Regions from separate parts of the Streptomyces sp. NBC_00414 genome, predicted to be linked through region 3. Evidence: riboswitches for the same ligand, from Rfam matches in the RefSeq annotation. Region 3 holds a riboswitch; each other region holds the start of a gene.
The links. Region 3 has a riboswitch for S-adenosylmethionine ahead of OHS59_RS44510 (putative leader peptide). Riboswitches for the same ligand answer to the same signal wherever they lie in the genome.
Positions count from the first base shown of each region.

Region 1 (7,613 bases), 5.6 Mb from region 3:
CGCCGTCGGGCATCGCGTTGAGCAGTTCCCGCGCCTTGGACAGCTTCCGCTCGACGGTGCGCTTGTGCCGGGCGACGGCCTTGCGGCTCCTGTCCAGTTCGGCGAGCTTGCGGGTCGCCTCCTCGCGTTCCTGGGCGAGGTCGCGCATGGCTCCCTGGAGTTCCTTGAGTTCCCCGGCCTGGCGGGCGCTGATCCGGTCGAGCGCGGCCGCCTTGTCCAGGTACTCGTCGGGGTCGTCGGAGAACATCAGCGCCAGTGAGGGGTCGAGGCCGCCGGAGCGGTACTGCGCCCCGGCGAGCGAACCGAGCGCGTCCCGCATGGTGTTGACGCGGTCCTGGTGCCGGGCGATCCCGTCCTGTGCCTCGTCCACCTGGTCGTGCAGGAGGTCGGCGCGTTCGTCGGCCTTGTTGTACGACTCGGTGGCGTGCTCGGCCTCCTCGTACAGCCGGTCCACCTCGGCACGTCTGTCGTCCTGCGGTGCGGCGCCGGCCGGCAGGACGCCGAGGGCCGCGGCCGCGGCGGTCAGTACGCACAGGGTGGCGCCTCGGGCGCCCCGGTCGAAGCCGGACGGTACTAGGCGGCGATGGGACCCCACAGGAAGCCGCACTCCCTTCCGCTGACGGTCCCCCGGAGTCGGGGGAATCGCGGCAGACAGTAGTCGTGCGACTACGCGGAGGCCAAAGACCCATACGTGTACACAACGCGACGCCCCGCCTCAGACGCAGGTCATGGGCGGGGCGTGGGGTCAGCGGCAGTCACGGGAATTCGCCCGTTCGGGCGGCGTGGCGACCGGACTTCAGGAAAACCCTGAAGCGCTCGGATCAGACGCGGACGCCGAACTGGAAGGAGCCGATCGTGCTCATCGACTCAAGGCGGACGACCGCGCCGGGCTTCGGGGCGTGCAGGACCACACCGTTGCCCGCGTACAGGCCGACGTGCGCCAGGCTGTTGAAGAAGACGAGGTCGCCGGGCTTGAGCTCGCCGCGGCCGATCTTCGTACCGTCGTTCTGCTGCGTGTAGGTGGTCCGGGTTATCGACACACCGGCCTGGCCGTACGCCCACTGCGTCAGACCGGAGCAGTCGTACGAGTTGGGGCCGCTGCCGCCGGACACGTACGGCTTGCCCATCTGGGTCCTCGCGGCGGCGAGGGCGGCGGCGCCGAAGTTGGAGCCCGCGACCTCGTTGCCGAGATCGATGCGGTCGCCGGCGTCACGACTGGCGCGCTGGTCGGCGGCGGTGATGGACGCCTTCTCCGCGGCGGTCAGGCTGTTGAGCAGCTTCTGCGCGTCGGCGAGCTTGCTCTGGACTTCCTTCTTCTTCTTGCCCAGGGTCTTGCGGGTGTCGGAGAGCTCCTTGAGCTTGCCGGCCGCTTCCTCACGCTGCTGGGCGAGGACGCGCTGCTTGTCCTGGACCTTCTTCAGCGCCTCGACCTGCTGGGAGCTCAGCTGGTCGATGGTGGACGCCTTGTCGAGGTAGTCGTCCGGGTCCGAGGAGAGGAAGAGCTGCACGGAGGGGTCGATCGCGCCCGTCCGGTACTGGGAGCTGGCCATCAGGCCGAGGCTGTCGCGCATGGTGTTGAGATCGTCCTGGCCGCGGGCGACCTGGTCCTGGAGAGTGTCGATCTCCTTCTCCAGCTTCTCCTGCTTCTCCTCGGCGCCGTTGGCCTTGTCGGTGGCGCGCTCCACCTCTTCGTAGAGCTTGTCGACCTTGGCCTTGACCTCGTCCTTGCTGGGCTTCTCGCTGGGCGCGGCGTTGGCCGCCTGCGAGCTGAGGGCAACGGCAGCGGCGGCAGCAGTGGTGAGCACGGTCACACGGGTGCGGCTCGGCTGCTTCGGTCGACGGTGGGACGCCACGGAGGCGAGCTCCTTCATTACCTCAGCCGCCCACCGAAGACGCCGGTCGGCGGTGCCCCTCCACCGTCACTCCCAATGAGTGATCACCCGAGCGAAGGTTCGAGGCCTGACCCTAGTGACCACCCTGTGATCAGTTCAAATCCTCACCGGAAAAATCTCGGTCACCGGTCGTATTCTTTACAATCAACTCACGTGCAGTAACGCTCTCTTGACACTACGTTGCGTGAAGGTTTCGCCAAGTCGGGCAAGACGACCATGTGTTGCTCTTGGCGCGTCCGGCACCTATGAGACGTACGGGACAGAACGACGTACGCGGATCACCAAGGGGGCGAGGGTGCCCACCGGAGGCGGATCTCAACCCCTCGAAAGGCGCTTGAGCAGCACCACGGAGGCCACCGGCCGGGCTCCCGCACTCGCCACGCCGTCGGCCACCTCACGGTCGGTCGAGACGACGATGACGGGCCGTCCCGGCGGTTCCGCGCGCACCAGCTGGCGGATCAACTCGTCCGCGGTGATGCCCGGCTTGGAGAACAGCACCCGCACCCCGCGCGGCGGCGCGAGCAGTACCGGGGCGGCCAGCTCGGCCCCGTCGAAGACACAGGTGACCTCGGCGCCGGTCTGCGCGGCGAGCTGCGAGAGCTGACCGAGGAGCCGCAGCCGCTGCTTCTCCAGCGGCATCTGCGGATAACCGGTCTTCGTGACGTTGTAGCCGTCGACGACCAGATGCGCCTGCGGCAGCGCGAGCAGTTGGTCGAGGATGGCGGGGTCGTTCTCGGACAGCGCCCGCGCCGCGATGTCCTTCGGGGTCATACGCCCCGGTTCGACCGCGTCCACGGTCTCGGCGGGCCGCACCGACACCGGAGGCAGCGCGAGTTCGCGCCGCAGCCCCTGCGCCGCGTCGAGCACGGTGTCGAGGAGCAGCCGTACGCGCATGTCCTCGACGCTGCGTCCCTCGCGGGCCGCGCGGCGGGTGGCCTCCAGCGAGCCCTCGACCTCACCGAGCCGCTGCTTCAGCCGCCGGCTCTCGCTCTCGGCGGCCGACACCTGGGCCTGTCCCTCGCCGCGCACGGCCTCCATCTCGCCCCGCAGCTTGCGCAGGGCGGCCTCGCCGCGCTTGACGTCACTGAAGGCCCCGCGCAGCTTGCGGTGAAGCGATTCGGCTTCCTTCTTCGCCGCGTCCAGTTCGGTCCGCAGGCGCTCCGTCTCGGCGCGGGTCTGCCCACGGGCCTCGGCGAGCTGCTCGCGCAGCCGCTCCAGCTCCGCGCGGCTCTCGTCGTCGGCGCGCTCGGCGTCCGCCCGCAGGGCCTCCTCGCCGGCCGCGGTCACCAGCTTCACCCAGCCCGGGGGCCGCAGCACGTAGGCCGCGGCCGCCACGTCCAGCGGGTCCGCGGCCGGGGGCGGCGAGGCCGAGTCGAGGGCGCCGGACAGCTCCGGCTGCGCCTCTCTGAGCTTCTCGGCGATGCGCTGTCTGAAAAGCGGGTCGGTCTCCATGGCCGCCGCCATCGCGGTACCGGCGAACTTGGCACGGCGATTGGGTGCGAACCGGGCGTACTGCCTCAGCTGAGTGGGCAGTTCGGCCACGGTCAGCCCGCCGAACCCGTCCGACACGATCTGCACGACCCTGCGGCGCACCCCGTCGGGCAGCGGACGGTCGAGCACCTCGGCGTCGCCGTCGTCCGGCTCACCGCCTGCGGTCTCCACCATCCTTCACCCCATCGTCCGTGCGGGGCCCGCTCCTGTCAGGAGCCGGCGCCCGGCCTGTCCACGAGTTCCACCTGATCCACCGCGTTGCACCACCGGCAGCGCACGGAGTCGATGGTCTCACTGACCACGTTGCGCTCCTCGACCTTGGGTTCCCCGGCCAGGTCGAGATGCACGTACTCGACGACCTTCGACGAACGGGTCACATCGAATCGCGTGAGGTTGCCGCAGAGCGTGCAGCGCCACCGGGTCTCGGCCGTCGGGAGGGGAACCGTCATCGTGGCAGTCGCTCGCTTTCCGTAAGTCTCCGTGCCGCACCAGATTCCCTGGAGCGTGTGGCTCGTAACCCTACGGCCTGGCGGGTACTCGACGCCCGTCCACCGGGAGCGGCGAGGCGCTCTGCGTGGTTCGGTCCCGTTACGTCATGCTCTGCTCATGCTCGGCAACTGGGGTACATCCGGCAACAGGACGCTCAGGGCGGTCCGAAGTCAGCCCGCTCCGGTCACCTACGGACTGATCGCCCTGTGCTGCGCGATCTTCGTGATCGGCCCGGCCTCGGGGCTCGGTCCGGCGTACGGCACCGGTGACGAGCTGCTTTCGGCCCAGCGGGCCTATTTCGAGCGGTGGGGCGTGGTGCCCGTCGAGCTGTTCCAGGGCACTCTGCGGGCCGCCGCCACCCCGGCCACCGCGCTGTTCGTGCACGGCAGCTGGCTGCATCTACTGGGGAACATGCTCTTCCTCTACGTCTTCGGGGCGATGGCCGAGGAGAGGATGGGCCACTTCGAGTTCGCCCTCTTCTACGTGGGCTGCGGCTACCTCGCCCTGCTGGGCTACGCGGTCGCCCACGCCGACTCGGCGCAGACCCTCGTGGGCGCCTCGGGGGCGATCTCCGCGGTCCTCGGCGCGTTTCTGTACCTGTTCCCCAAAGCCCGGGTGACCAGTCTCTTTCCGTTCCTCTTCTTCCTCCCGCTGCGGTTTCCCGCCTATGTGGTGCTGCCGTTCTGGGTGTCCCTGCAGTGGCTGGCGGCGGGGCGCGCGTCGCAGGGGCCGGGGGTCGCCTATCTGGCGCACCTGCTGGGCTTCTCCGCCGGCTTCCTCTACGCGTGGGTGCGGTACGGCCGTCCGGCTAGAGTGAAAAGCCCAGCGACGGCCACCGAGGGAGAAAACCAGCCGTGATCACCGCGATCGTGCTCATCAAGACCAGCGTGGACCGGATTCCCGAGATCGCCGAGTCGATCGCGGCGCTGGACAGCGTCAGCGAGGTCTTCTCCGTCACGGGGACGTACGACTTGATCGCCATGGTCCGGGTGAAGGCTCATGACGATCTGGCCGACGTCATTCCCGGCATGATCAGCAAGATTCCGGGGGTCGAGGGCACGGACACGCATGTGGCGTTCCGCACGTACTCGCAGCACGACCTGGAGGCCGCGTTCGCCATCGGGGGCGACAACTAGCCCTCTCCGGGGAGGGGGTGCGGGCTGTGTGTCGGGTGCCGCGCCGTCGTGGCTGGCCGCGCCCCTTACGGGGCCCATCCTCTACGCGGCCGGGACGCAGCGCCCGTTCTCCGTGCGGTAGGTCCAGCTGGCGCCGTTCTTGACGAGTTCCTTCACGGCGCCCACGAAACGGTTCACGTGTTCGTCGGGGGTGCCCGCGCCGAAGCTGACGCGGATGGCGTTCAGGGACTTCTCGCCGGGGGCGGCCTCGGGGGCACCGCACTCGCCCTGGGACTGCGGGTCGCTGCCGAGGAGCGTACGGACGAGCGGGTGGGCGCAGAAGAGGCCGTCGCGGACGCCGATGCCGTACTCGGCGGAGAGCGCGGCGGCGAAGTGCGAACTGTTCCAGCCGTCGACGACGAACGAGATGACGCCGACGCGCGGGGCGTCGTCACCGAAGAGCGAGAGCACGCGGACCTCCGGCACCTCGGCGAGGCCCCGGCGGACGGTGGCGACGAGCTGCTGCTCACGGGCGACCAGCGTGTCGAAGCCGGCCTCGGTGAGGGCCTTGCAGGCGGAGGCGATGGAGTAGGCGCCGATGACGTTGGGCGAACCGGCCTCGTGCCGTGCGGCGCTCTCGTGCCACTCGACGTCCACGCCGCCGTCCACGCGCCGCGACACCTTCTTCGAGGCACCACCGCCGGCGAGGTACGGGTCGGCCTCGCGCAGCCAGTCGAAGCGCCCCGCGAGCACGCCCGAGCCGAACGGCGCGTACAGCTTGTGGCCGGAGAACGCGACCCAGTCCACGTCCAACTCCTGTACGGAGACGGGGTGGTGGGGCGCGAGCTGGGCCGCGTCGAGCACGATGCGGGCGCCGTGCGCGTGGGCGGCGGCGGCCAGTTCCCGTACGGGCCACAGCTCACCGGTGACGTTCGAGGCGCCCGTGACGCACACCAGCGCCGGACCGTAGGGGTCCCGCTCTGCGAGGGCCCGCTCCAGCGTCGCGACGGCCTCGGCCGGGGTGCGCGGGGCGTTGAGGTAGGTGACCCGGGCGTCCTGCCACGGCAGCAGCGACGCGTGGTGCTCGGTCTCGAAGACGAAGACCTGGCAGTCGGCGGGGAGGGCGGCGGCGAGGAGGTTGAGCGAGTCGGTGGTGGACCGGGTGAAGACGACCTCGTCGTCGTCCCGGCAGTCGAGGAACTCCCCCACGGTCCTGCGGGCGTTCTCGAAGAGGTCCGTGGAGAGCTGGGACAGGTAGCCGGCCCCGCGGTGCACGCTGCCGTAGTACGGGGCGTACGCGGCGACGTCGTCCCACACGCGCTGGAGGGCGGGGGCGCTGGCCGCGTAGTCGAGCGCGGCGTAGGTGACCTCTCCGCCGGTCACGAGCGGCACGGTGACGTCCCGGCCCAGGACGGCCAGGGGCCCGTCGGTGCCGGTGGCACAGTGGGCGGACCGGTCGGCGGCGGTGGTGGAGACAGACATGGCGAACTCCCGTGAGAGGCAGGCGAGATCACCGTGCGAGCGGACAGGGCTCAGCACGGGAAAGGTGAAAGGGGTACGCGGAAGTGGGGCTCGGCGCCCTATCGCATTCGCTTGCTCATGAAAGGCTCCCTCGAACGACCAGGACCCCTGGTGTGTCCGCTCCAGCGAGCGGTGAGGGGTCCGCGCTTGCCGTAGACCTCACTGCCTACGACCTGGTCTTCACCCGGGGCACCCCGCCACGGACGGAGGGTTGCCGGACAGTCGGCCGGGGCCTGTTGACTGTCACTCATGACCTGCCAGCATCATGCCACACGATGATCCGACCGCAACCGCCCTGTCCGCATACCGGGACGACCGACCTGGTCCCCACCTCAGGGGCTCCACCCCCGAACCCCCGATTGCGCAGTTCCCCGCGCCCCTAGGGGGCCCTAGGGGCGCGCCCGGCGGATCAGGGGCGCGGGGAACGGCACAATCGTGTGGGCCCACCCCCACCCGGCGGATCAGGGGCGCGGGGAACGGCGCGATCTTTTGCGCCCGCCCCGCCAACCCGCACCCCGCACCGCCAGCGCCAGCGCCTACGCGTTGGTCGCGGCCACCCACCGCTCAAGCGTCCGCAACGCCGCCCCGGAATCGATCGCCTCCGCGGCGCGAGCCATCTGCGTCCGGATCTGTTCGGCGAGCGACCCGGAGCCGGGCGCGAGAGCCACCAGCGCCGCCGCCGAGTTCAGCAGCACCGCCTCCCGCACGGGCCCCCGCTCACCCCCCAGCAGCCGTCGCGCGACATCCGCGTTGTACGAGGCGTCGGCCCCCCGCAGCGCCTCCACCGGCACCAGCTCGATCCCCACGTCACGCGGGTCGAAGGCCTCCTCGTGGACCTTCCCGTCCCGTACGACCCACACCCGGGACGTGGACGTGGTGGTCAGCTCGTCGAGCCCGTCGTCGCCGCGGAAGACGAGCGAGGAGTTGCCGCGCTCGGCAAGGACCCCGGCCACGATGGGCGCCATGGGCGCGTGCGCGACCCCGACGGCCTGGGACTTCACCCGGGCCGGGTTGGTGAGCGGACCGAGGAAGTTGAAGACGGTGCGGATGCCCAGTTGCCCGCGCGCCGCCGCCACGTGCCGCAGCGCCGGATGGAACTTCACGG
Region 1 is NZ_CP107935.1:7,373,565-7,381,177, reverse strand. It holds gene OHS59_RS32070 (C40 family peptidase) at 1-595, opposite strand, end outside; gene OHS59_RS32065 (C40 family peptidase) at 822-1,853, opposite strand; gene OHS59_RS32060 (NYN domain-containing protein) at 2,208-3,557, opposite strand; gene OHS59_RS32055 (hypothetical protein) at 3,593-3,832, opposite strand; gene OHS59_RS32050 (rhomboid family intramembrane serine protease) at 3,990-4,730, shown strand; gene OHS59_RS32045 (Lrp/AsnC family transcriptional regulator) at 4,727-5,008, shown strand; gene OHS59_RS32040 (aminotransferase class V-fold PLP-dependent enzyme) at 5,090-6,469, opposite strand; SAM riboswitch class IV at 6,647-6,763, opposite strand; gene trpD (anthranilate phosphoribosyltransferase) at 7,045-7,613, opposite strand, start outside.
Region 1: linked by a shared signal. The riboswitch ahead of OHS59_RS32040 (aminotransferase class V-fold PLP-dependent enzyme) and the one ahead of OHS59_RS44510 (putative leader peptide) in region 3 are both predicted to bind S-adenosylmethionine.

Region 2 (7,613 bases), 3.0 Mb from region 3:
GGCCTCGGTGGTGAGGAAGAGCGCGGCGATGGAGGCGGCGTTCTGCAGAGCAGAGCGCGTGACCTTCGCCGGGTCGATGATGCCTTCGGCGATCATGTCCACGTACTCACCGGTCGCGGCGTTGAGGCCGTGACCGACGGGCAGGTTGCGGACCTTCTCGACGATGACTCCACCCTCGAGACCACCGTTGACGGCGATCTGCTTGAGCGGGGCCTCCAGGGCGAGCTTCACGGCGTTCGCGCCGGTCGCCTCGTCACCCGTCAGCTCAAGCTTCTCGAACACCGAGGAAGCCTGGAGCAGAGCCACGCCACCACCGGCGACGATGCCCTCCTCGACGGCCGCCTTCGCGTTGCGAACGGCGTCCTCGATGCGGTGCTTGCGCTCCTTGAGCTCGACCTCGGTGGCGGCACCGGCCTTGATGACGGCCACGCCGCCGGCCAGCTTCGCCAGGCGCTCCTGGAGCTTCTCGCGGTCGTAGTCCGAGTCGGAGTTCTCGATCTCGGCGCGGATCTGGTTGACGCGACCGGCAACCTGGTCCGCCGAGCCCGAGCCGTCGACGATCGTCGTCTCGTCCTTGGTGATGACGACCTTGCGGGCACGGCCCAGCAGGTCCAGACCCGCGTTCTCCAGCTTCAGGCCGACCTCCTCGGAGATGACCTCGCCGCCCGTGAGGATGGCGATGTCGCCGAGCATGGCCTTGCGGCGGTCACCGAAGCCCGGAGCCTTGACGGCGACGGACTTGAAGGTGCCACGGATCTTGTTGACCACCAGCGTCGACAGGGCCTCGCCCTCGACGTCCTCGGCGATGATCAGCAGCGGCTTGCCGCCCTGCATGACCTTCTCGAGGAGCGGGAGCAGGTCCTTGACGTTGGCGATCTTCGAGTTGGCGATCAGGATGTAGGGGTCGTCGAGGACGGCCTCCATACGCTCCATGTCGGTGGCGAAGTACGCCGAGATGTAGCCCTTGTCGAAGCGCATGCCCTCGGTGAGTTCCAGCTCCAGACCGAAGGTCTGGGACTCCTCGACGGTGATGACGCCTTCCTTGCCGACCTTGTCCATCGCCTCGGCGATGAGCTCGCCGATCTGGGTGTCGGCGGCGGAGATGGAGGCCGTCGAAGCGATCTGCTCCTTGGTCTCGACATCCTTGGCCTGCTCAAGAAGGGCACCGGAGACGGCCTCGACGGCCTTCTCGATACCGCGCTTGAGAGCCATCGGGTTGGCGCCGGCGGCTACGTTGCGCAGACCCTCGCGGACGAGAGCCTGGGCGAGCACGGTCGCCGTGGTCGTTCCGTCGCCCGCGACGTCATCCGTCTTCTTGGCGACTTCCTTGACCAGCTCTGCGCCGATCTTCTCGTACGGGTCCTCAAGCTCGATCTCCTTGGCGATGGAAACACCATCGTTGGTGATCGTGGGGGCGCCCCACTTCTTCTCTAGGACGACGTTGCGACCCTTGGGACCAAGGGTGACCTTGACGGCGTCGGCGAGCTGGTTCATCCCGCGCTCGAGACCGCGCCGTGCCTCCTCGTCGAACGCGATGATCTTGGCCATGTGAAGTGGTCCTCCCGGACTGGGGTGGAATCTCCAGGACCGCGCCTGCGCCCGCGACGGACGGTCTGCCGACCTCGGTGGTTCCCTGCCCCACCCGGCCCGCGGACCTCACTGACACGGTCCTCGTTGTCACTCTCACCTTCAGAGTGCTAACGCCAATGATTAGCACTCGACCCATGCGAGTGCAAGCGCCTCTCGATGATCCGCAGGTGGGAGAGGGTGCGAGGACAGGGCGGCCGATGACCATGGGGCGCGCGCACGCCTCACGCACCACCCGCGAGCGCCCCGCGACCGGCACCCGGGAGGGCATGCGGGGCACGACAGCTGGACAGACATGCCGCCCGGCACCCGGGCAGACATGCCGAAGGGCCCGTACCCGGGAGGTACGAGCCCTTCGGAAGAAGAACGTCGCTGCAGTAAGTCGGCGCGTGCTTCAGCCGGTCGCCAGCCGGACCATGTCCGCCTGCGGCCCCTTCTGGCCTTGCGAGATCTCGAAATCGACTCGCTGACCCTCTTCCAGGGTGCGGTAGCCGTCCATCTGAATCGCGCTGTAGTGGACGAATACATCCGCACCACCGTCGACCGCGATGAAGCCGTACCCCTTCTCCGCGTTGAACCATTTGACGGTGCCCTGAGCCATGCCTAACTCCCCTATTACTGGCCCTTGCACAGACCCGCACTTCGCGGATCCGGGTCAGACCTCACCCCCCAACGGTTGGGGGTGTGCGCCGGAACGCGTCGACCGCGGCTGAATGTATCCGTCCAACTGCCGTCTGCAACAGGTCAATCCGACGAGAATTCCGGGCACGGCTGATCGGAAATATGTGAAGGATTTACGAAGATTCAGGGCAAGTCGGGCTCGTTAAATGCCATAAACGGCTCAAACAGGCCAGTCACTTTGGCTGCTTCTTGTCGGGCCCCGGGCGCGAACTCCTATGCGCCGACCATGCGAAGCGAAGCAGGTTCCCCAACTGTACCGCGCTCAACCATACAGAATTGCCCCCTCCGCTTCTCTCACGGAGGGGGCAATTCGATGAACTCTGCGTGTTCGGCATTACCTAGGGTAATTTTCAGCCGTCACGCCGGGGCGCTCAGCCTCCGGCGACCGCCGGGATGATCGAGACCCCGACGCCGTCCGGCGTGGCCGTCTCCAGACCCTGCTCGAAGCGGACGTCGTCGTCGTTGACGTACACGTTGACGAACCGCCGCAGCTTCCCCTGGTCGTCCAGCACGCGGGCCGCGATGCCGGTGTGGTTCTTCTCCAGATCGGCGATGACCTCGGCGAGGGTCGCCCCTTCGGCGGCCACTTCGGCCTGACCACCCGTGTAGGTGCGCAGAATGGTGGGGATGCGGACGTTGACGCTCATGGAACAGGACCTCCGGTCGGGTGCGTAGCGCCCCGATAGGGGCGCGGGGCGGTGACATGTGCGGTTCCGCCGCGGGGCGCGGCCGGCCCCCACCGGCCCGCAGCGTAAAACAACGGCTAGGAACCGAGGCCGGCCTCGTGGAAGGAGTCGAGGTTCGGACGAATGGTCGCGGTCAGCCCCGTGTCGGAGGCGACGGCGTCCAGCGTCTTCAGACCGTCCCCGGTGTTGAGGACGACGGTCGTCAGCGTGGGATCGAGCAGACCGGCCTCGATCAGCTTCTTCGCGACCCCCACCGTCACCCCGCCGGCGGTCTCCGCGAAGATCCCCTCGGTCCGCGCCAGGAGCTTGATCGCGTCGACGACCTGCTCGTCGTTCACGTCCTCCACGGCGCCCCCGGTGCGACGGGCGATGTCGAGCACGTACGGCCCGTCGGCCGGGTTCCCGATGGCGAGGGACTTCGCGATCGTGTTCGGCTTCTGCGGCCGTACGACGTCGTGCCCGGCCTTGAAGGCGACGGACACCGGTGAACAGCCCTCGGCCTGGGCACCGAAGATCTTGTACGGCTTGTCCTCGACGAGGCCGAGCTCGATCAGTTCCTTCAGGCCCTTGTCGATCTTCGTCAGCTGCGAGCCGGAGGCGATGGGCACGACCAGCTGGTCCGGCAGCCGCCAGCCGAGCTGCTCACAGATCTCGTACGCCAGGGTCTTGGAGCCCTCCGCGTAGTACGGCCGCAGGTTGACGTTGACGAAACCCCAGCCCTCGCCGGCCGGGTCGCCGATCAGCTCGGAGCAGAAGCGGTTCACGTCGTCGTAGTTGCCCTCGATGCCGACGAGCTCGCCGCCGTAGACCGCGGCCATGACGACCTTGCCCTGCTCCAGGTCGTGCGGGATGAACACGCAGGAACGGAAGCCGGCACGGGCCGCGGCTGCGCCCACCGCACCGGCGAGGTTGCCGGTGGAGGAGCAGGAAAGGGTGGTGAAATCGAAAGCGCGCGCGGCCTCGATGGCCTGGGCGACGACGCGGTCCTTGAAGGAGTGCGTCGGGTTGCCCGAGTCGTCCTTGACGAAGAGCTTGCCCGCGTCGACGCCCAGCTCACGGGCCAGGTTGTCGGCCTGCACGAGCTTGGTCCAGCCGGGGTTGATGTTCGGCTTCTCCGCCACGTCCGCGGGGACGGGCAGCAGCGGCGCGTACCGCCAGATGTTCGCGGGGCCCGCTTCGATCCGCTTGCGGAGTTCCTCGGTGTCGTAGCCGGAGAAGTCGTAGGCGATCTCCAGCGGGCCGAAACACTCCTCGCAGGCGAAGACCGGACCGAGCGGGACGCGGTGGCCGCACTCGCGGCAGGAGAGCGCGGCGGCCGGACCGAGGTCGACGGAGTTGGCGACGGGGGTGGAATTCGTGGTGCTTGCAACTGTCTGCGCAGCCATGGAGGCGAGGCCCTTTCCTCATCTTCCTCACGACGCACTTCGCCATGAGACGGATTTGGCACCTTCCCGAGCCGGGAGCCTCGCTGCGCTGATCGGCGATGATCAGGACGAGACCGGCTGGAGGGTTGCCGGGGCTTCAACGGGCCGTATCCCTCTGCCCCTCTGGATGAGCGGTATTCAGTTGTGGTCCTGCACGTGATTTTAGTTGTCCACGCAACGACCCCCGACATGCGATGGTCATCAGCGTTGTTCAAGACTGTAACCGAAGGCCTGGATGGTGGAGAGAGCCGTCCGAACCGCGAGATGACCGTCACACCGGGTTTCCGTCCCTTCGGACGCACGCATCCCAATGAACGCAAGGGAGAGCCGCACGTGCTGGAAGACGTCGAGCGCTGGCTGAGCACGCGCTCCTGGTCCGTCGAGGACCGCCCGCTCAAGAAGATCGTCGCCGCGAAGCGGTCCACCGGGTCCACGGTGAGTGTCGTACTGCCCGCACTCAACGAGGAGGAGACGGTCGGCGAGATCGTCGCCGTGATCCGCCGCGAGCTGATGACCGCGAAAGTGCCGCTCGTCGACGAGATCGTGGTGATCGACTCGGGCTCCACGGACCGCACCTCCGAGGTCGCCGCGGCGGCGGGCGCCCGTGTGGTGCACCGGGACGAGATCCTGCCCCGCATCCCGGCCGTCCCCGGCAAGGGCGAGGTGCTGTGGCGCTCGCTGCTCGTCACGCGCGGGGACATCGTGGCCTTCGTCGACGCGGACCTGAAGGAGTTCTCCGCGGACTTCGTCTCCGGGATCGTCGGTCCGCTGCTCACCGACCCGGGCGTGGACCTCGTCAAGGCGATGTACGACCGTCCGCTCGGCTCCGCCGCGGGTCAGGGCGGCCGGGTCACGGAACTCATGGCCCGCCCGCTGCTCAACATGCACTGGCCGCAGCTGGCGGGCTTCGTCCAGCCGCTGGGCGGGGAGTACGCGGCCCGCCGCTCCCTCCTCGAACGGCTGCCGTTCCCCGTCGGGTACGGCGTGGAGCTGGGCATGCTGGTCGACTCGCTGCACCTGGTCGGCCTGGACGCCCTCGCGCAGGTCGACGTGGGCGTGCGCAAGCACCGGCACCAGGACGGGCAGGCGCTCGGGCGGATGTCCGCGGCGATCTACCGCACGGCTCAGCTGCGGCTTGCGCGTGGGCACATGATCCGGCCGTCGCTCACGCAGTTCGTGCGGGGGGAGAGCGGCTTCGAGCCGCGGACGCATTCGGTGGACATGGAGGAACGTCCCCCGATGATCGACATCGGAGAGTACGTGTCGCGGCGCGCGGCGTAGGGGCACGGCTCCGCTGCGCGGGAAGCACCGTCGTCGGCTGCGGCCCGGTGGAACCGATTGCGCCGTTCCCCGCGCCCCCATCAGGGGCGCGGGGAACGGCGCAATCTTTTGTCTTTAGGGGCGCGGGGAACTGCGCGGCCCGCCCCCGCCGGGGGCCAGGTGACCCACGACCTCCCTCCGCGGCCAGGGGGAACGTTTGAGCGGATAGCGCTGCGGCTAGATTTCGAGTCATGGCTCACACGCACGGCACCCACCCCGTCCTCGTCGCGTCCAACCGCGGCCCGGTCTCGTACACGAAGGACGAGTCCGGCGAGCTCACGGCCAAGCGCGGCGGAGGCGGACTCGTGTCGGGCCTCTCCGCGATCGGCCCCGACGCCGGCGCCCTGTGGGTCTGCTCGGCCCTCGGCGACGGCGACCGCGAGGCGGTACGGCGCGGCGTCGGCGAAGAGGGCGTACGGATGCTCGACATCGACGCCGAGACCCACGCGGCCGCATACAACGGCATCGCCAACTCCGCGCTCTGGTTCGTCCACCACATGCTGTACCAGACACCCCTGGAACCCGTCTTCGACGCGGAGTTCCGGCGCCAGTGGGCGGCCTACGAGACGTACAACCAGGCCTTCGCCGAGGCGCTGGCCGAGGAGGCGGCGGACGGCGCCGCGGTCCTCGTACAGGACTACCACCTCACCCTCGTGCCTCGGATGCTCCGCGAGCTCCGTCCCGACCTGCGGATCGGGCACTTCTCGCACACCCCGTGGGCCCCGCCGGACTACTTCCGGCTGCTCCCGGACGACATCGCGGCGAAGGTTCTCGACGGGATCCTCGGCGCCGACCGGGCCGCGTTCCTCACCCAGCGGTGGGCGGACGCGTTCACGGAGTGCTGCCGGACCGTACTGGGGCCCGACTACGACCCGGACACGCGGATCGGCGTGCACGGCCTCGGCGCCGACGCGGACTTCCTGCGCGAGCGCTCGCACCGCGAGGACGTCGACGAGCGGATGGCCGCGCTGCGCGAACAGATCGGCACCGCCCCCGACGGCGGCGCCCGGAAGGCGATCGTGCGGGTGGACCGGACCGAACTGTCCAAGAACATCGTGCGCGGGCTGCTCGCCTACCGGCAGCTGCTGGACGACCGGCCCGAGTGGCACGAGCGGGTGGTGCACGTGGCGTTCGCGTACCCCTCGCGGCAGGACCTGGCGGTCTACCGCGACTACACGGCCGAGGTGCAGCGGGTCGCCGACGAGATCAACTCCGTGTACGGGACGGAGGGCTGGACGCCGGTCGTGCTGCACGTGAAGGACGACTTCGCGCGCTCGCTCGCGGCGTACCGACTGGCCGACGTGGCCCTCGTGAACCCCATCCGCGACGGTATGAACCTCGTCGCGAAGGAGGTGCCGGTCGTGTCGGACGACGGGTGCGTGCTGGTGCTCTCGCGGGAGGCGGGGGCTTACGAGGAGTTGGGCGAGGACGCGATCGTGGTGAACCCGTACGACGTGTCGGGCACGGCGGAGGCCCTGCACGAGGCGTTGACGGTTCCCCTGGGGGAGCGGGCCGAGCGGACCAAGCGGTTGGCTGCGGCGGCTACCGCTCTGCCTCCGGCGCGCTGGTTCTTGGACCAGCTTCACGCGCTGGACTCGTAGGGGGTCGCTGACGCGGGGTCGGTTCGGAGCTGCGGGCCGTGGGGACTGGGTGCGCAGTTCCCCGCGCCCCTCAAAGCCAAAGCCAAGAGACCGCGCCGTTCCCCGCGCCCCTGAGCGGGGCGCCTCTGGCTGGACGCCCCTGGTGGGACGGCCCCTAGCGGGTGGCCAGTTGGTCGGCCAAGGTTGTGAGCAGGTGGGCTACGCCCTCCGGGCCGTCCACCACCAGGTCCGCTCGGTCGGCCAGTTCGGTGACCTCCGTGCTGCCGCTGCAGACCAGGAGGCCCGGGATGCCGTCGGAGCGGAGTTTCTCGACG
Region 2 is NZ_CP107935.1:4,834,728-4,842,340, forward strand. It holds gene groL (chaperonin GroEL) at 1-1,548, opposite strand, end outside; gene OHS59_RS20760 (cold-shock protein) at 1,982-2,188, opposite strand; gene OHS59_RS20765 (MoaD/ThiS family protein) at 2,640-2,915, opposite strand; gene thrC (threonine synthase) at 3,032-4,339, opposite strand; SAM riboswitch class I at 4,355-4,512, opposite strand; gene OHS59_RS20775 (glucosyl-3-phosphoglycerate synthase) at 4,712-5,659, shown strand; gene OHS59_RS20780 (alpha,alpha-trehalose-phosphate synthase (UDP-forming)) at 5,890-7,299, shown strand; gene otsB (trehalose-phosphatase) at 7,454-7,613, opposite strand, start outside.
Region 2: linked by a shared signal. The riboswitch ahead of thrC (threonine synthase) and the one ahead of OHS59_RS44510 (putative leader peptide) in region 3 are both predicted to bind S-adenosylmethionine.

Region 3 (7,613 bases):
ACCGGCACGTCGTCGGCGTAGGCGACCCAGGTGACGACGATCTCCTCGGCCGCGGGCTGCGGCGCACGCACCCGCCGGTGCTCGACGGGCGCGTAGCGCGGGGCCAGTTCGGCGGACATCTGCTCCCGCAGCCGGGCCGGAGCCGGGGCGTCCCACTCCTCGGACACCCAGCGGACCGCCGGTGCCCGCCGGACGGCACAATCCTCGTCCCTGGCTTCCCTGGCTTCCCTGGCTTCCAGGGTTTCCGTGGCTTCTTCCCTGATCATGCGGACATGCTCACACCGGCGGGCGAGGCGTGTCGTCGGCTGCGGCCTCCTGTTCGCAGAACGGAAACACCGTGTTCGCAACGGTGGCCGGGCAGGGCTCTAACGCCCCGTCCGCCCACTGCCGAGGAAGGCCGGGTGCCGGCCGAGACGCCGGACGTACCGATCCAGGTGGGGGTACGCGGACCGGGCGCCGCCATCCGTGCCGAGGTGGGTGAGCGCGACCCAGAGGTCGACGTCCGCGGCGGTGATCGCGTCACCCAACGCGTGGGTGTTCACAGACAGTTGGTGATCGAGCAGGGTCAGGGTCGCCGCCCTGGCATGGGGCGGGGCGGTCGGAGTGACGTCCCGGTCGAGGAGTTCACGCAGGGCGTCGATCTCGGCGGCCAGGGCCGGTGGCCGCAGCGCGGGCGGACAGGGCCCTTCGCCGTCCCGGAGGTCGGCGAGTTCCGCGAGGTCGGCGAGGTCGCGCAGGATGTCGGGCGTGTGGTTGCTGACGACGCGTCCGCTCCACCGGTCGCACAGCGCGGGCGCGGTGAGCGGGCCGTCGTAGTGGTGCCAGGTCGCCTCGTAGGCCCGGCGCAGCGCGGCGAAGGCGTCGGGTGTCTCGGCGGGGCGGGTCAGGACCGTGGTGGCCGTGGAGTTCTCAAGTCCCAGCAGGGCGAGGGTGATCGAGACGCGCAGCGAACGCTGACAGCCTTCGGACAGATACAGCTGATAGCGGTGCGCCGCCGGGTAGAAGCCGCCGGCGAGGCCGACGCCTATGCGGCCGCGGAAGCGGTGCGGGCGTGCGGTCGCGCTCGGTGCGGCCCCACTACAGGCGGGTGTGTCGGTGACCGGCGTACGTGCGGCCGTCGCGAAGGTACCTGTGCTCGCACCGCGGGAAACTGTCTCGGGCATGGCTCTCCAGAGGGAATCGCGGAAGCCCTGGCCGCCTTGTGGGCACCAGTGGCGAAACGGAGTGACTGCGCTGTGTCGTGCAGGTCCAACAGGCCCGGATCCAACGGACCGGCGGTGGACTAGTAAGCGCTGGAGACGCGCAACAGATCGATGTGCAGTCGCCTCGTCAAGCCGTTCCTGGGCAATTCCCACCCGTCCCGGTCCTGGCCCGCACGAGGCGGGACCACGCTTGTCCCGCCGCACCGGCGGAACCCGGTCGTCACCCGGGGCACCCCGTCGCGGTGGAAGGGTTGCCTGCCAGCGGGCCGGGGCCGATGACCGCACGGACGGGAAGGACTCCGTCCGACGGGCGCTGACAATCGTGACCGTCCCCGCAAGTGTCGGTGCGCTGAGTGAGGTCGTCAAGAAGGCGAGACGACGTCTCAGTACGTGGGCAGCCGGACCGGTCAGTACGTGGGCAGCCGGACCGCGGGCCGAGCCGTCCCCGGACTTCCGAGATCAATTACCGTCTGCCGGAAGAAAAGGAACAGCCGTACTGTTGTGTGCGTCGACGAGCAGACGGCGCCCGATCACGGGACCGCGAACGAGGCCGGCCGGACGCGGGTCCGCCGAGCCGCAGGGACGGAGGTGACGCACGTGCGACCACGCCCCGTGCCCCGCCTCCACGTTCCCGAGATCGCCCCGAGGCGCCGCGTCCGCCTTTACACCCGGCCGCACATCGACCTCCTGCGCATCGCCGGCGCGCTCTGTCGTCCCTGACCCGTACGTCTCGCGGCTCTGCCCTCGTCCGGTGAGGGCCGGCTCTCCCCTACGGTCGATCAGGAAGGCACGTCCCGTGTCCTCAGCACCCTCTGCCCTGCCCTCACCAACTCCCCACAGCGCCGCCCTGCACCTCGCCGTGGCGCTCGACGGCGCGGGCTGGCACCCCGCCGCCTGGCGCGAACCGGTTGCCCGCCCCCGTGACCTGCTCACCGCCGGCTACTGGACGGACCTCGTCACCGAGGCCGAACGCGGCCTGCTCGACTTCGTGACCATCGAGGACGCCCTCGGCCTCCAGTCCTCGCACTTCACCGAACCCGACGGACGGACCGACCAGGTCCGCGGCCGTCTCGACGCCGTCCTCATCGCCGCCCGCGTCGCACCGCTGACCAGCCACATAGGTCTGCTGCCGACCGTGGTGGCCACCCACACGGAGCCCTTCCACATTTCGAAGGCCATCGCCACGCTCGACTATGTGAGCACCGGCCGCGCGGGCGTCCGGGTGCAGGTGTCGGCCCGCCGGAACGAGGCCGCGCACTTCGGCCGCCGTACGCTCCCCTCGTTCCGTATCGAGGACCTGGGCAGCCCCGAGGTGCGGGAGCTGACGGTCGACCTCTTCGACGAGGCGGCCGACCACGTCGAAGCGGTACGGCGGCTGTGGGACAGTTGGGAGGACGGCGCGGAGATCCGGGACGTCGCCACCGGCCGGTTCGTGGACCGGGACAAGCTGCACTACATCGACTTCGAGGGCAAGCACTTCAGCGTCAAGGGACCCTCGATCACCCCCAGGCCCCCGCAGGGCCAGCCGCTGGTCGGTGCGCTCGCCCACGAGACCGTGACCGGCGCGCCGTTCCGGCTCCTCGGCCGCTCCGCCGACCTCGGGTTCGTCACCCCGCACGACATCGGGCAGGCCCGGACGATCGTGGCCGCGGTGCGCGCCGAACAGGACGCGGCCGGGCGGGCCGGGGAGACCCTGCACCTCTTCGGCGACCTGGTCGTCCTCCTGGACGACGACCCCGCCGAGGCCGCGGCCCGCAAGGAGCGGCTCGACGCCCTCGCGGGGTACCCGTACACGAGCGACGCCCGGATCTTCACCGGCACCCCGGTCGAACTGGCCGACCTGCTCCAGGAGTTGAGCGAGGCCGGGCTCACCGGCTTCCGGCTGCGCCCCGCCGTCGCCGGTCACGACCTCCCCGCGATCACCCGGGGCCTGGTCCCCGAACTCCAGCGCCGGGGCGTCTTCCGGCACGCGTACGAGGCCGACACCCTGCGCGGGCTGCTCGGGCTCGACCGCCCGGCCAACCGCTACGCCGCCCCCGAAGCCGTGGCCGCCGACGCCGTCACCACCGCCTGAGCCGGAAGGACCCACGAACATGAGCGAGCCCCGCAAGCCCGTCAAGCAGATCCACCTCGCGGCCCACTTCCCCGGCGTCAACAACACCACCGTGTGGAGCGACCCCGAAGCCGGCAGCCACATCGAGTTCAGCTCCTTCGCCCATTTCGCGCGCACCGCCGAACGCGCCAAGTTCGACTTCCTGTTCCTCGCCGAAGGCCTGCGCCTGCGCGAACAGGGCGGCCGGATATACGACTTGGACGTCGTCGGCCGGCCCGACACCTTCACCGTCCTGTCCGCGCTCGCCGCCGTCACCGAACGCCTCGGACTGACCGGCACCATCAACTCCACGTTCAACGAGCCCTACGAGGTGGCCCGGCAGTTCGCGAGCCTCGACCACCTCTCCGACGGACGCGCCGCCTGGAACGTCGTCACCTCCTGGGACGCCTTCACCGGCGAGAACTTCCGCCGCGGCGGCTTCCTCCCGAAGGAGGAGCGCTACTCCCGGGCCAAGGAGTTCCTGGCCACCGCGAACGAGCTCTTCGACTCCTGGCGCGGGGACGAGATCGTCGCCGACCAGGAGACCGGCACGTTCCTGCGCGACGCCAAGGCCGGAGCCTTCGTCCACCAGGGGCAGCACTTCGACATCGAGGGGCGGTTCAACGTCCCCCGCTCCCCGCAGGGCCGCCCGGTGATCTTCCAGGCCGGCGACTCCGAGGAGGGCCGCGAGTTCGCCGCGGCCGGCGCCGACGCGATCTTCAGCCGGTACGCCACCCTCAAGGAGGGCCAGGAGTTCTACACGGACGTCAAGGGCCGGCTGGCCCGCCACGGCCGTACCCCCGACCAGCTGCTGATCCTGCCCGCCGCGACCTTCGTCCTGGGCGACACGGACGCCGAGGCCCAGGAACTGGCCCACGAGGTGCGCCGGCAGCAGGTCAGCGGGGCGACCGCGCTCAAGCACCTGGAGTTCGTCTGGAACCGCGACCTGTCCGGGTACGACCCGGACGGGCCGCTGCCCGACATCGACCCCGACCTCGGAGAGCACACCCTCGCCCGCGGCCGGGCCCAGGTGCGGATGTACCGCGACCCGCTGGCCACCGCCCGCGAGTGGCGGGAGCTGGCCGCGGCCAACAAGTGGTCGATCCGCGACCTGGTCATCGAGACGGGCAGCCGGCAGGCCTTCGTCGGCTCCCCGGCGACGGTCGCGGACACGATCAACGAGTTCGTGCAGGCCGACGCCAGCGACGGGTTCATCCTCGTCCCGCACATCACCCCCGGCGGCCTCGACGTCTTCGCCGACACCGTCGTCCCGCTGCTCCAGGAGCGCGGCGTCTTCCGCACGGAGTACGAGGGCACGACCCTGCGCGACCACCTGGGACTGGCCCGGCCCTCCGCCCGGTCCGGTTCCGCCGACTCCGCGCCGCAGGCCGAGCGGGCAGCCGCCTCATGAAATTCCTGGCCATCACCCTGATCGTGCACGCGCCGGACCCGGTGACAGGCGTCCAGAAGTCCACCGCCGCCCGCTTCCGCGAAGTCCTCGACAACGCCCTGCTCGCCGAGGAGCTGGGCTTCGACGGCTTCGGCGTGGGGGAGCGGCACGAGCGCCCTTTCATCTCCTCCTCGCCGCCCGTCGTCCTCAGCCACATCGCCGCACTCACCTCCCGGATCCGCCTGTTCACGGCGGTGACCACCCTCAGCCTCCTCGATCCGGTGCGCGCGTACGAGGACTACGCGACCCTTGACCACCTGTCCGGCGGACGCCTCGAACTGATCATCGGCAAGGGCAACGGGGCCGCCCAGCGCGACCTGTTCCACGTCACCCCTGAGGATCAGTGGGACCGCAACGCCGAGAGCTACGAGGTGTTCCGGCAGCTCTGGCGGCAGGACAAGGTGACGGCGGAGACCCGCTTCCGCCCGGAACTGGTCGACGCGGAGGTATGGCCCAGACCGCTCCAACAGCCCATCCGCGTCTGGCACGGCAGCGCCACGAGCAAGGAGTCCGTGGACCTCGCCGCCCGCTACGGAGACCCGCTCTTCTCGGCGAACGTCACCAACCCCATCGAGCCGTACGCCGAGTTGATCCGGTACTACCGCGAACGCTGGGAGTTCCACGGCCACGACCCGGCCCGTATCGCGGTCGGCGCCGGGACCGCGGGCTACTACGCGGCCCGTACGTCACAGGAGGCGATCAGCGCCTACCGGCCGGTCTTCGAGGGTCAGTTGGCGTTCCAGAAGCGGCTCGGTCTGGAGCCGGTCTTCGCCACCCTGGAGGACTTCGTGGAGCGCAGCTCGGCGCTCATCGGCAGCCCGCAGCAGATCATCGAGAAAGTGCACCGCTACCACGAACGGTTCGGACACACCGTGCTGCATCTGCACGCGGACGCCGGTGGACTGACGGACACCCGGCACCGCGACTCGCTCGCGCTCTTCCAGTCGGCCATCGCCCCGGTGCTGCGCCGCGAGATCCCCGACCCGCCGTTCCCCTGGGGCCCGGTGCAGACCGGACCCACGCCGGTACCCGTCGCCGCCGACCGCTGAGGAGCACCCCCACCCATGTCAGACATCCCTCTCGGCGTCCTGGACCTGGTCCCGGTGTCGTCCGGCTCCACCGCGGCCGACGCGCTGCGCAACTCCATCGACCTGGCCCGGCGGAGCGAACAACTGGGCTACTCGCGCTACTGGTTCGCCGAGCACCACCTGAACCCCGGAGTGGCCGGCACCTCCCCGGCGGTCGTGCTCGCGCTCACCGCGTCCGCGACCTCGACGATCCGGCTCGGCTCCGGAGCCGTACAACTGGGCCACCGCACCGCCCTGTCCACGGTCGAGGAGTTCGGACTGATCGACGCGCTCCATCCCGGGCGCCTCGACCTGGGCCTCGGCCGCTCCGGCGGCCGACCGCCCGGCGGACCCGCCGAACCCCTGCCGGACGCGACGCCGGTCGTGGACGGCCGCGCCCCGAACGGCCTGCTGATCCCGCCGAAGTTCTCCTTCGCGCACCTGCTCGGCTCGCCCCGCGTCGCGCTCCAGCTGAGACTGCTCAAGCAGCCGAACGCCGAGTCGCAGGAGTACGGCGAGCAGATCGACGACATCCTCGCGCTGCTGGCCGGCACCTACCGGTCGCCGGACGGCGTCGAGGCCCATGTGGTCCCGGGTGAGGGCGCCGACGTCCAGGTGTGGATCCTGGGCAGCAGCGGTGGTGAGAGCGCCGAGGTCGCGGGCCGGGGCGGCCTGCGGTTCGCGGCGAACTACCACGTCAGTCCGGGGACCGTACTGGAGGCGGTCGAGGCCTACCGGGCCGCGTTCCAGCCCTCCGACGTACTCGACAAGCCGTATGTGAGCGTCTCGGCCGACGTCGTGGTCGCCGAGGACGACGCGCGAGCCCGTGAACTGGCCGCCGGATACGGTCCGTGGGTGCGCAGCATCCGCACGGCGGAGGGCGCGATCCCCTTCCCCACTCCCGACGAGGCCCGCGCCCATGTCTGGACCGACGCGGACCGGGCGCTGGTCCAGGACCGGCTCGACACCCAGTTCGTCGGCTCCCCGAGCCGGGTCGCCGGGCAACTGGAACAACTGCGGGAGGCCACCGGGGCCGACGAGCTGCTGATCACCACCATCACCCACGACCACGCGGACCGGGTCCGCTCGTACGAGCTGCTGGCGGAGGAGTGGCGACAGAGGTGAGAGTGCGCCGGCTCGTTCGCGGCGGGGCTTTCCGCTCCTCCGCGGGCGAGTGGGCGGGGCTCAGCCCAGGCCCACGTAGTCCTGCAGTGCCTGCGAGCGCGACGGGTGGCGCAGCTTCGACATCGTCTTGGACTCGATCTGGCGGATGCGCTCACGGGTGACCCCGTAGACCTGGCCGATCTCCTCCAGGGTCTTCGCCTGGCCGTCCAGGAGCCCGTAGCGGAGGGTGATGATGCCCGCTTCGCGCGGGGTCATATGGGACAGGACGGTCTGGATGGTGTCCCTGAGGAGACGGAACGACACCGCGTCGAAGGGGGAGACACTCTCACTGTCCTCGATCACGTCACCGAGTTCGGTGCCGCCCTCCTCGCCCAGCGGCATATGCAGGGAGACGGGTTCCTTGATGTAGGTGTCGAGTTCCACGATCTTCGATACGGGTAGATCCAGTTTTTCCGCGATCTGCTCCACCGTGGGCTCGACGCCCAGCTCCTGGATCAATTCCCGACGCAGTCGGGCCACTTTGTTGATCGCTTCCACCGCGTGGACCGGAATACGGATGGTGCGGCTCTGATCGGCCAGAGCGCGTGAAATCGCCTGCCGGATCCACCAGGTCGCGTAGGTCGAGAACTTGAATCCCTTGACGTAGTCGAACTTCTCGACGGCCCGGATCAGACCCG
Region 3 is NZ_CP107935.1:1,806,743-1,814,355, reverse strand. It holds gene OHS59_RS07950 (GNAT family N-acetyltransferase) at 1-266, opposite strand, end outside; gene OHS59_RS07945 (glutathione S-transferase family protein) at 366-1,163, opposite strand; gene OHS59_RS44510 (putative leader peptide) at 1,283-1,390, opposite strand; SAM riboswitch class IV at 1,384-1,530, opposite strand; gene OHS59_RS44505 (putative leader peptide) at 1,593-1,922, shown strand; gene OHS59_RS07940 (LLM class flavin-dependent oxidoreductase) at 1,999-3,276, shown strand; gene OHS59_RS07935 (NtaA/DmoA family FMN-dependent monooxygenase) at 3,296-4,705, shown strand; gene OHS59_RS07930 (LLM class flavin-dependent oxidoreductase) at 4,702-5,793, shown strand; gene OHS59_RS07925 (LLM class flavin-dependent oxidoreductase) at 5,809-6,936, shown strand; gene OHS59_RS07920 (RNA polymerase sigma factor) at 6,997-7,613, opposite strand, start outside.